DNA from 4 places in the Arthrobacter sp. 10T413_2 genome. Region 4 is predicted to be linked to each of the others. Evidence: riboswitches for the same ligand, from Rfam matches in the RefSeq annotation. Region 4 holds a riboswitch; each other region holds the start of a gene.
The links. A riboswitch is a leader RNA that binds a small molecule or an ion and turns the genes downstream of it on or off. The one in region 4 is predicted to bind S-adenosylmethionine.

Region 1 (2,170 bases), on a different contig from region 4:
ACAGGCTGACAGGCCTCCGTCCGGGCCGGACAGCCGCAGGCGGCCTTAAAATAATATCGGCCGCCGTCTCGCGGGTGACATCATTGGCACCCGCGGGATGGCGGCCGAAGTGTGGGGCAGGCGGAGCGTTAGATCGTGACGGCCCCGGAGGCGGTCTCGAAGGTGACGGAGAGGATTCCGGGCGTGCCGTGCGGCGCGAGCCAGTTCACGGCCACGTCTTCCAGCGGCTTTTCCACGGGCTCGCCAAGCCATTCCGTGACGCGCTCTGCCGAACCGGCAATGGTCAGCGCGGACATCTTGACGTCGCTTGCGTAGGCGTTGGAGGGGTGAAGCTCCGGGTCACCCTCCCACTTGAGCATGTAGGGCACCTGCGGGTCGGCGATGAGGCCCAGGATGCCGATCTGCTTCCAGACCAGTTCGCGGCCGTCAGGGAACTTCCGGTTGCCGTTCACGGCGGCGCGGCCCAGCCGCTCCTCGAACGGTCCGAGATCGTCAACCTCGACGCACCAGCCCATCCAGCCGCCGCCGGCCTCGGAGCGTGCCCGGACTGCCTGGCCGAAGGGGGCCTTGTCCGATGCCGGGTGGTTCAGGACCTCCACGACCTCGACATACTTGTGTCCCGCGAGCGGGATAATCATGTTGCGTGTCCCGAAACGGGGGTGCACTCCACCCTTCACGGCTTCGACGCCGAGGGCAGACGCAATACGTTCAGTGGTGGCTGCCAAGCCATCGTGTTCACAGGCGTAAGAAACGTGATCCATGCGCATGCCCTCATCTTGGCACTTTGTGATGGACCTCTCAGCTTAGGCTTGCCTTACTGTCATGGGATGTCATGGGGTGACTGCAGGCCCGCGTGCCCGTCGTCTTCATGTTCGTCATAAAGCTATCCAGCGGCCTGCCGCCATTCCTACACTGAAGCAAGGTCATGAGCGCCAGCGCACAGCCCCGGCTTGCTGGCCGGCAACCCTCGTATCGCGGTGGGGTGCCCCGGGTGAAGACCTGGCCGTCCGGCGCCCGCCGGAGGGCAAGCGCGGCGCCTGTGCCGGCCCGGGCCGATGGCCCCGGACGGTGCTGTGCCCAGTCCCGACAGGAGCAACAATGTCCACTGCCTGGTCCTTCGAAACCCGCCAGATCCACGCCGGCCAGGAGCCCGACTCCGCCACCGGCGCCCGGTCCCTCCCGATCTACCAGACGACGTCGTTCGTGTTCCCAAGCGCCGAAAGTGCCGCGAACCGCTTCGCCCTCGCCGAACTTGCCCCCATCTACACCCGGATCGGCAACCCCACACAGGACGCGGTGGAACAGCGCGTGGCCAGCCTCGAAGGCMGCCTTGCTGCCCTGCTGCTCAGCTCCGGCCAGGCCGCCGAGACCTTCGCGATCCTCAACATCGCCGAGGCCGGCGACCACGTGGTCGCCAGCCCCAGTCTCTACGGCGGCACCTACAACCTGCTCGCCCACACGCTGAAGAAGTTCGGCATCTCCGTGACCTTCGTTGCGGACCCCGACAACCTGGACCAGTGGCGCGAGGCCGTCCGGCCCAACACGAAGCTGTTCTTCGGCGAAGTGGTCTCCAACCCCCGCCAGGACGTGCTGGACATCGAGGGCGTTTCCAAGGTGGCCCACGAGGCCGGCGTGCCCCTGATTGTCGACAACACCCTGTCCACCCCCTACCTCATCCGGCCGATCGAGTGGGGAGCGGACATCGTGGTCCATTCGGCCACCAAGTACCTCGGCGGCCACGGTGCCGCGATCGCCGGCGTGATCGTGGATTCGGGCAAGTTCGACTTCGGCAAGGACCCCGAGCGGTTCCCCGGCTTCAACACCCCGGACCCCACCTATAACGGACTGGTCTACGCCCGCGACCTCGGCGCCGGCGGCGCGCTCGGGGCCAACCTCGCCTACATCCTCAAGGCCCGGGTCCAGCTCCTGCGCGACCTCGGCTCCGCCGTGTCCCCGTTCAACGCCTTCCTCATCGCCCAGGGCATCGAGACCCTTAGCCTGCGCGTTGAACGCCACGTGGCCAACGCCACCAAGGTGGCCGAATGGCTGGAGGCGCGGGACGACGTCGAATCCGTCGCCTACGCCGGGCTGCCGTCCAGCCCCTGGTACGAGCGCGGGCGCAAGTACGGGCCCAAGGGGACCGGCGCCGTCGTCGCGTTCAACATCGCCG
Region 2 (2,210 bases), on a different contig from region 4:
TGCTCGAAGGAGCGGTCACGGATTTCGCCGAGCCGGTTGAAAAACACGGCCCGGGCGAGGGTGTTCCGGGCCTCGCCCTTGTTAAGGCCGGCGGTGACTTTGCGGCGCAGGCCGGGGTCCTGGAGCCAGTCCAGCAGGAAGAGGGTCCGTTCCATTCTGCCCAGTTCCCGTAGGGCGAGGGCGAGCCCGTTCTGGCGGGCGTAGGCGCTGAGCTTTCGCATCATCAAAGAGGCAGTCACGGTGCCGGCTTTGATGGACGTGGCAAGGCGTAGGATTTCGTCCCAGTGCAGGCCAATCGTTGTCGTTTTGATCGTTCCGCCGATCAGCGGCGCCGGGCCCGGGAGTCCTGGATCGTTGGTGGGTGTGTAGAGGCGGGTGTCGCCGATGTTGCGGATCCGTGGCGCGAACCGGTAGCCGAGCAGGTGCATGAGGGCGAAGAGATGGTCGGTGAATCCGGCCGTGTCGGTGTAGTGCTCCTGGATCGCCAGGTCGGRCTCGTGATAGAGCAGCCCGTCCAGAACGTAGGTCGCGTCGCGGTCACCAACGTTGACGAGTTTGCTGTGGAAGGGCGAGTACTGGTCCGAGACGTGCGTGTAGATCAGCCGGATCCGATTCGCATCCCCGGAACGTATCACCATCCGGGTTGGACGTTTCGTAGGCGCGTACGCGGGAAGCGTTACAAAATTKGCCGCGTGGTTCCGCCACTCTGCGAAGACGCCTGGTGGTGTCTTGCGAACGATCGTTACCGTACCCAATCCGACAATGGCTACTTTTCCGCGCGTGGTCCCGGACCCCCTTTCCCCGGTGCGGAAATCGAGTTTTCGGGGTCCGTGCAAGTACCACCTTCTGGAAACGGGGGTTGAACGGGTCAGGGCCTGCAACTCTTCGCGGCGGCCCTCAATCAGCAAGGAAGAACCTGATTTCATGCCCCTTAGGCGAACCTCTACGCGCGATCGTGAAGATCAGCTGTGCGTCCTGTCGGGACCATCTAACAGGCCGCACCGAATTCAGCAGGGAACGCATCAACGTGCCGGCATCGAGACAAACGTGCTTTTCCCAAGTGCCTGCTACACAGAATTCCACCGTGCCGCAGCATGAATCGATGACGGGCAGCACGGCGACGGAGTCCGCCAGCGCCTCGTTGTCCGGTTTGAAGTGGGCTACTGGATGGGCTTGTTGTACCAAAGTGTCGACGCCTCTCACGATGCTCTTACCGTCGGGAACTTCTTGGCTCGCAGCGGTCGCTTCTTCATCCGATCCACCCACGAGCATGGGGTTGGCGTGTGACCAGTCGGCGCTTGGCATCACATCTCTTGAAGCTTCACTAAGCCTAGGTTCAGGTCTAGTGGATCAKGATTTATGTGAAGAAATCAGTGCAGGAATGGCTCGGAAACAAGCGGATTCCCCGACYGGGCGTTCCTTGGCAAATGAGTTCGAACCCAGGGTCCGCGCCCTCCGCGGTTTGCGGGAATGGGTGGTAGGAGTGAGCGCTGCAACAGGTTCCGTCACCGTCGTGCAGAGAGTKAGCGAGGCCCCTCTTAATCAGGGGACTTGAGTCCCGGCGGCGTGGCCACTCTTCCCGTCGAAGAAATGAAATTTCTGTTCACCATGTGTTTACCTGAAATCTCATTTCATGGCATGTGTGCCGTCTTTACTGAGTTGGGGGTGCCCACAACTCGGTGGGTGCCAGGAGGAGTGAGTGTGTCGGACCAGTTGGAGCTTTTAAGCGAGTGCGAGATCGGGGCGGGTGAGGTTGCTGCCCGGTTGCGTATCGTGTTCCCGCAACTCAGCACGAGCGATCGACGTATCGCGGATGTGTTGCTGACCCAGCCTGCCGTTATAGTCCATTCGTCTGTATCGGAGGTAGCTGAACTCGTCGGAGTGTCAGCCGCGACGGTCGTACGTGCTTGCCGGCGGTTCGGGTTTGAGGGATTCCAGGATGTAAAAATCTCGATMGCGCAGGATTTGGTTCGTACGGGGGCGGCGGAGACGGAGGGCCCCACTGGCGTTCTGGACGAGTCGACCTCCTCGGGTGAAGTCCTTCGCCGAATCTTGGGCGCGGGTTCGCAAGGGCTGGTCGACGCCCAGATGACCGTGGACGAAGAGCGCTTCATGGCCGCCGTCGAGCTGTTGGCGCCGAGCCCGCAGATTCTGTTCCTTGGCGGGGGCTCATCGAGCAGCATCGCCGCCGATGCGGCGTACTGGTTCAC
Region 3 (2,318 bases), on a different contig from region 4:
AGACCGCCGTCGTCGGCTCGGACAGCGCAGACTTCCACTGCTCCAGGTCCGGGCCGTCCACGAAGACCGTCTCGACGCCCCAGCGCGGCAGGATCTCGTTGAGGATCACAAAGCACGAGCCAAAAAGCGAGCGGGCGGCGACCACCCGGTCGCCGGCCCCCAGCAGCGCGCCGAGGGCGGTGAAGACGGCGGACATGCCGGACGCCGTCGCAAAACATGCCTCTGTGCCCTCGAGCAGCCGCAGCCGCTCCTGGAAGGTTGCGACGGACGGGTTGCCGTAGCGGGAGTAGACGAAGCGCTCGTCCTCCCCGGTGAAGGCGCGCTCGGCMGCGGCCGCGGACTCGTAGACGAATCCTGAGTTGAGGAAGATCGGCTCGGCGGTTTCCTGGAAGCCTGTACGGTCAAGGCCTCCGCGGACGGCCTGGGTGTCGGCCGCCCATCCGGCGGCGTCGGGATTGAAAGTCACTTAAATCTTTCCGAGGTTGGTGGGCAGGCCGCGGTTCTTCCAGCCGTTGACGGTGCGTTCGCCAAAGCGGTCGGTCTCGCCTTCGAAGCCCTCAAGGACGTTGTACGAGGTGTAGCCGGCCTGCGTCGCGGCTGTCGCGGCGGCAATCGACCGGGCGCCGGAGCGGCACAGGAACACGAGCTCGACGGCGGTGTCCTCCGGCGCCTGACGCTGGAGCTGTTCCACGAAGTGCGGGTTGGGCACCCCGCCGGCGAGGGTCCACTGGATGAAGAGAGGATCGTTGTCCGTGGCCTTCGTATCCGGGATGCCGATGTGGGCCCATTCGCCCTCGGTCCGGACGTCCACCAGGATGGCGCCGGCCTCCAGCTTGGCCCACGCCTCGTGCGGGCTGAGGTCTCCGGCGTAGCTCATGCGTGGCCCTCGAAGGCGTCTTCGGCACCAAATTCGTCACTGTCGAGTTCATCGACGGCGTTGGCCACGGCGGCGTCCGCGCTCGCAATTGCGGCCGGCAGGACCAGCGCCTGCGCCACGATCACCGTGCTGCCGTTGAAGGTGGCGGCGGGGCTTCCGTGCAGGACATAGCCCTCGGCCAGGGCGGCCGACACGCGCTCACAGAAGGCGCGGTCGTCGGCGCCGGTMAACAGGCGGTAGGCCAGTTTGTCCTCGCCGGCGGAAGCTGCGGCGGGGGCGGCTGCTGTACCGGGTACAGCGGGTATGGATGTGTCGGGCACGACGGATCTCCTCTTTCACGCTTGCAGCTCGAATGGTCGATATGCCGAGTATTCACCTGAGGCACCCCGCCGCGAAAGGGAGGGTTGCCGACCGGCCAGTCAGGGCTTGGCACCGGTTCTCATTACTCCCCAAAAACGTAACACTTACGACGCCGGCCCGCACCGCCGCCGTCGTCATGTTCCGTAACCGGACCGCGCCCCACGGGGTGACACACGCGGCGGACCGAGAAATCAGAGTTGCGGGGTGAGAGCCGGGTGCGGCGCCAAGGCGAGTAGTAGCGGGCTCCAGTTTCGGGTACTGCCCACTCGTGTCCGCCGGGAGTTTGCGCAGTCTACTGAGGGGATCGGACTGACGCGTCGGCCCGTCCCACGTTTCTGTGGATCAAGTTGTCTCTTCGTGCAGTTGTCTGTCCCTCAATTTTTGTGTGAATCGGTGGCCGTTACKGCCGGAGCCGCAGCCGCGGCCCGGCGGGTATCGGCGGAATGGAGCAACCGTGGGCCCGCGCATTCTGGTTACTGGCATTGCAGGCGCCGCCGGCCGMACCGTCGCGGCCCAGCTCGCCGCCCGCGGCATCCCGTGCCTCGGCTCCGACMCCCGCGACGTCACCCGGCAGGGCGAGGACGCCACCGCCGCAGCGGCAGTCAGGCTCCTGCCGGCGACGGACCCGGACATGGTCCTGGACCTGCGCCGGCTGGTGGACCGGGAAGCCATCAACGTCATCATTCCGACCCTCACCGTGGAACTCCCGGTGCTGGCTGCGGCCCGCGCCGGATTCGGCCGGGACGTGCGGATCATCGTCGGCGACCCTGCCGCGGTGGCCCTCGCCAACGACCACCTGTTCACCGCATGGGCGTTGCAGGCAGCCGGCATTCCGGTCCCGCGTTTCGGGGTTCCGGGCGATCTCGCCGCCGCGCCGGCGTCCCTGGCCGAGCTCAACGGTCCCGTCGTCGTCAAGCCGCGAACTTTCAAAGGCACCCACGCCGTCCACCTGCTGGCCGGGACCGGCTCAGTCAGCTGGAAGAACCTGCCGCCCGGGCAGCTGGTCCAGGAGTTCATCCCGGGCGCCGACTACGTGGCCCTTGTGTTCGGCACGCCGCCCCGCAACGCGATGGCGCCGGTG
Region 4 (2,064 bases):
CTGTGTCCTGATGCGGCCCCTCACCGGCCCGCGGCGCAGCACCGCGGCCTCCCGGCGGCCCGCCCGCTTAGACGGTAGTTTGGAACCATGAGCCAAACCGATTCGAGCTACAACGATGACCTGCGCCTTGCCCATGTCCTGGCAGATTCCGTCGATTCCCAGACCATGAGCCGATTCAAGGCGCTGGACCTTCGGATCGAGACGAAGCCCGACCTCACCCCGGTCACCGACGCCGACAAGTCCGCCKAAGAAGCCATCCGCGGCCAGCTCTCCCGCTCCCGGCCGCGCGACGCGGTCCTGGGCGAGGAATTCGGCAGCTCGGGCCACGGCTCCCGGCGCTGGATCATTGACCCGATCGACGGCACCAAGAACTTCGTCCGCGGCGTCCCGGTCTGGGCCACCCTGATCGCCCTCGTTGACGAGGGCGAACCGGTGGTCGGCGTCGTCAGCGCGCCGGCCCTGGGCAAGCGCTGGTGGGCGGCCAAGGGCGCGGGCGCCTACACCGGCCGCTCCCTGGCCTCCGCCACCCGGCTGAAGGTGTCCAACGTTTCCAAGCTCGAGGACGCGTCGCTGTCCTACTCCAGCCTCGGCGGCTGGAAGGAACGCGGAAACCTGGACGAGTTCCTGGGCCTCACCGAGGAAGTGTGGCGCACCCGCGCCTATGGCGATTTCTGGTCCTACTGCCTCGTGGCTGAGGGTGCGGTKGACATCGCCTGCGAACCCGAACTGAACCTCTACGACATGGCCGCCCTCGTGCCGATCGTCACCGAAGCCGGCGGCCGCTTCACCTCGCTCGAGGGCGAGGACGGCCCCTTCGGYGGCAACGCCCTGGCCACCAACTCGATCCTCCACTCGGAAGTGCTCAAGCGGCTCAACCCAGGACTCGACGACCTCCTCTAGGATCATCTGACCTTTCACAACAACCGAACAAACGACGGCGGCGGCCCCCATTCCGGGGCCGCCGCCGTCGTTTGTTCGGTCGACGTGCGCTTTKCGGCGCGCACGTAACAAAACGCTTCACATTCGGAGGCCGCCTTTTCCCCGGCTGCACCGATGTCCTACGCTCGATGCAGGTCACGAGTGCCAGCGCTAAACCCCGGTTTGCTGGCCGGCAACCCTCCAGTCGCGGTGGGGTGCCCCGGGTGACGACCTGGCCGGTCCGGAACGGACCCGGCAAGCGCGGATTCCCACGATGTGGGGTCCTGTTCGAGTGAGGTCCCATGACAACTGCCATTTTCCCCGCCGCCCCCGAAGTCGACGCACGGTTTGCCGCCGCCGCACGTCCGCTCGCCGCCGTCACGGGCGCCGAGATCCAGTCCCCGCTGATCAAGGGCGGCCACGCCCGCTACGCCAACCTMGATTACGGCGCCTCCGCCCCGGCCCTGTCCGTGGTCTCGGCCTACTTGAACGAAATCCTGCCGTACTACGCCAGCGTCCACCGCGGCGCCGGCTACGCCTCCCAGATCAGCACCTCGGTCTACGAKAACGCCCGGGACATCGTGCGGGACTTCGTGGGCGGCCGGCCGGACGATTCCGTGATCTTCACCCGCAACACCACCGATTCCCTGAACCTGCTGGCCGGGTGCCTGCCGCTGCGGGACGGCCGGCCCGCGGGCGAGGTCATCTACCTCGACATCGAACACCACGCGAACCTCCTGCCCTGGCAGAACGTCCCGCACCGCAGCGTCGTGGCCGCACCCACCCTCGCGGCCACCATCGACCGCTTGCGGGACGAGCTCGCCCGCGGCGGCGTGAGCCTGCTGGCCGTTACCGGCGCCTCCAACGTCACCGGCGAGATCCTGCCAATCCGCGCCCTTGCCGCGCTGGCGCACGAGTACGGTGCCAGGATCGTCGTCGACGCAGCGCAGCTGGCGCCGCACCGGCGGATCGATATCGCCGCGGACGACGTCGACTACCTCGCCTTCTCGGGTCACAAGCTCTACGCCCCGTTCGGTACCGGCGTACTGGTGGGGCGCACGGACTGGCTCGACGCCGGCACCCCGCACCTGGCCGGCGGCGGCGCTGTCCGCGACGCCCGGCTCGACTCCGTCAGCTGGACCACCG

Region 1: another riboswitch for S-adenosylmethionine. It lies ahead of AC1DBQ_RS22090 (bifunctional o-acetylhomoserine/o-acetylserine sulfhydrylase); the one in region 4 lies ahead of AC1DBQ_RS03985 (aminotransferase class V-fold PLP-dependent enzyme).
Region 2: another riboswitch for S-adenosylmethionine. It lies ahead of AC1DBQ_RS05375 (hypothetical protein); the one in region 4 lies ahead of AC1DBQ_RS03985 (aminotransferase class V-fold PLP-dependent enzyme).
Region 3: another riboswitch for S-adenosylmethionine. It lies ahead of AC1DBQ_RS08915 (DUF1737 domain-containing protein); the one in region 4 lies ahead of AC1DBQ_RS03985 (aminotransferase class V-fold PLP-dependent enzyme).

What each region holds. Positions count from the first base shown of each region.
Region 1 is NZ_JBFTHK010000263.1:2,124-4,293, forward strand. Features, by position in the region: gene AC1DBQ_RS22085 (VOC family protein) at 129-767, opposite strand; SAM riboswitch class IV at 922-1,037, shown strand; gene AC1DBQ_RS22090 (bifunctional o-acetylhomoserine/o-acetylserine sulfhydrylase) at 1,099-2,170, shown strand, end outside.
Region 2 is NZ_JBFTHK010000019.1:8,352-10,561, reverse strand. Features, by position in the region: partial or broken gene AC1DBQ_RS05380 (Tn3 family transposase) at 1-605, opposite strand, end outside; gene AC1DBQ_RS05375 (hypothetical protein) at 898-1,203, opposite strand; SAM riboswitch class IV at 1,202-1,319, opposite strand; gene AC1DBQ_RS05370 (MurR/RpiR family transcriptional regulator) at 1,702-2,210, shown strand, end outside.
Region 3 is NZ_JBFTHK010000039.1:18,773-21,090, forward strand. Features, by position in the region: gene AC1DBQ_RS08905 (O-succinylhomoserine sulfhydrylase) at 1-466, opposite strand, end outside; gene AC1DBQ_RS08910 (rhodanese-like domain-containing protein) at 467-877, opposite strand; gene AC1DBQ_RS08915 (DUF1737 domain-containing protein) at 874-1,182, opposite strand; SAM riboswitch class IV at 1,210-1,324, opposite strand; gene AC1DBQ_RS08920 (ATP-grasp domain-containing protein) at 1,692-2,318, shown strand, end outside.
Region 4 is NZ_JBFTHK010000012.1:44,705-46,768, reverse strand. Features, by position in the region: gene rsgA (ribosome small subunit-dependent GTPase A) at 1-11, shown strand, start outside; gene hisN (histidinol-phosphatase) at 88-900, shown strand; SAM riboswitch class IV at 1,073-1,186, shown strand; gene AC1DBQ_RS03985 (aminotransferase class V-fold PLP-dependent enzyme) at 1,221-2,064, shown strand, end outside.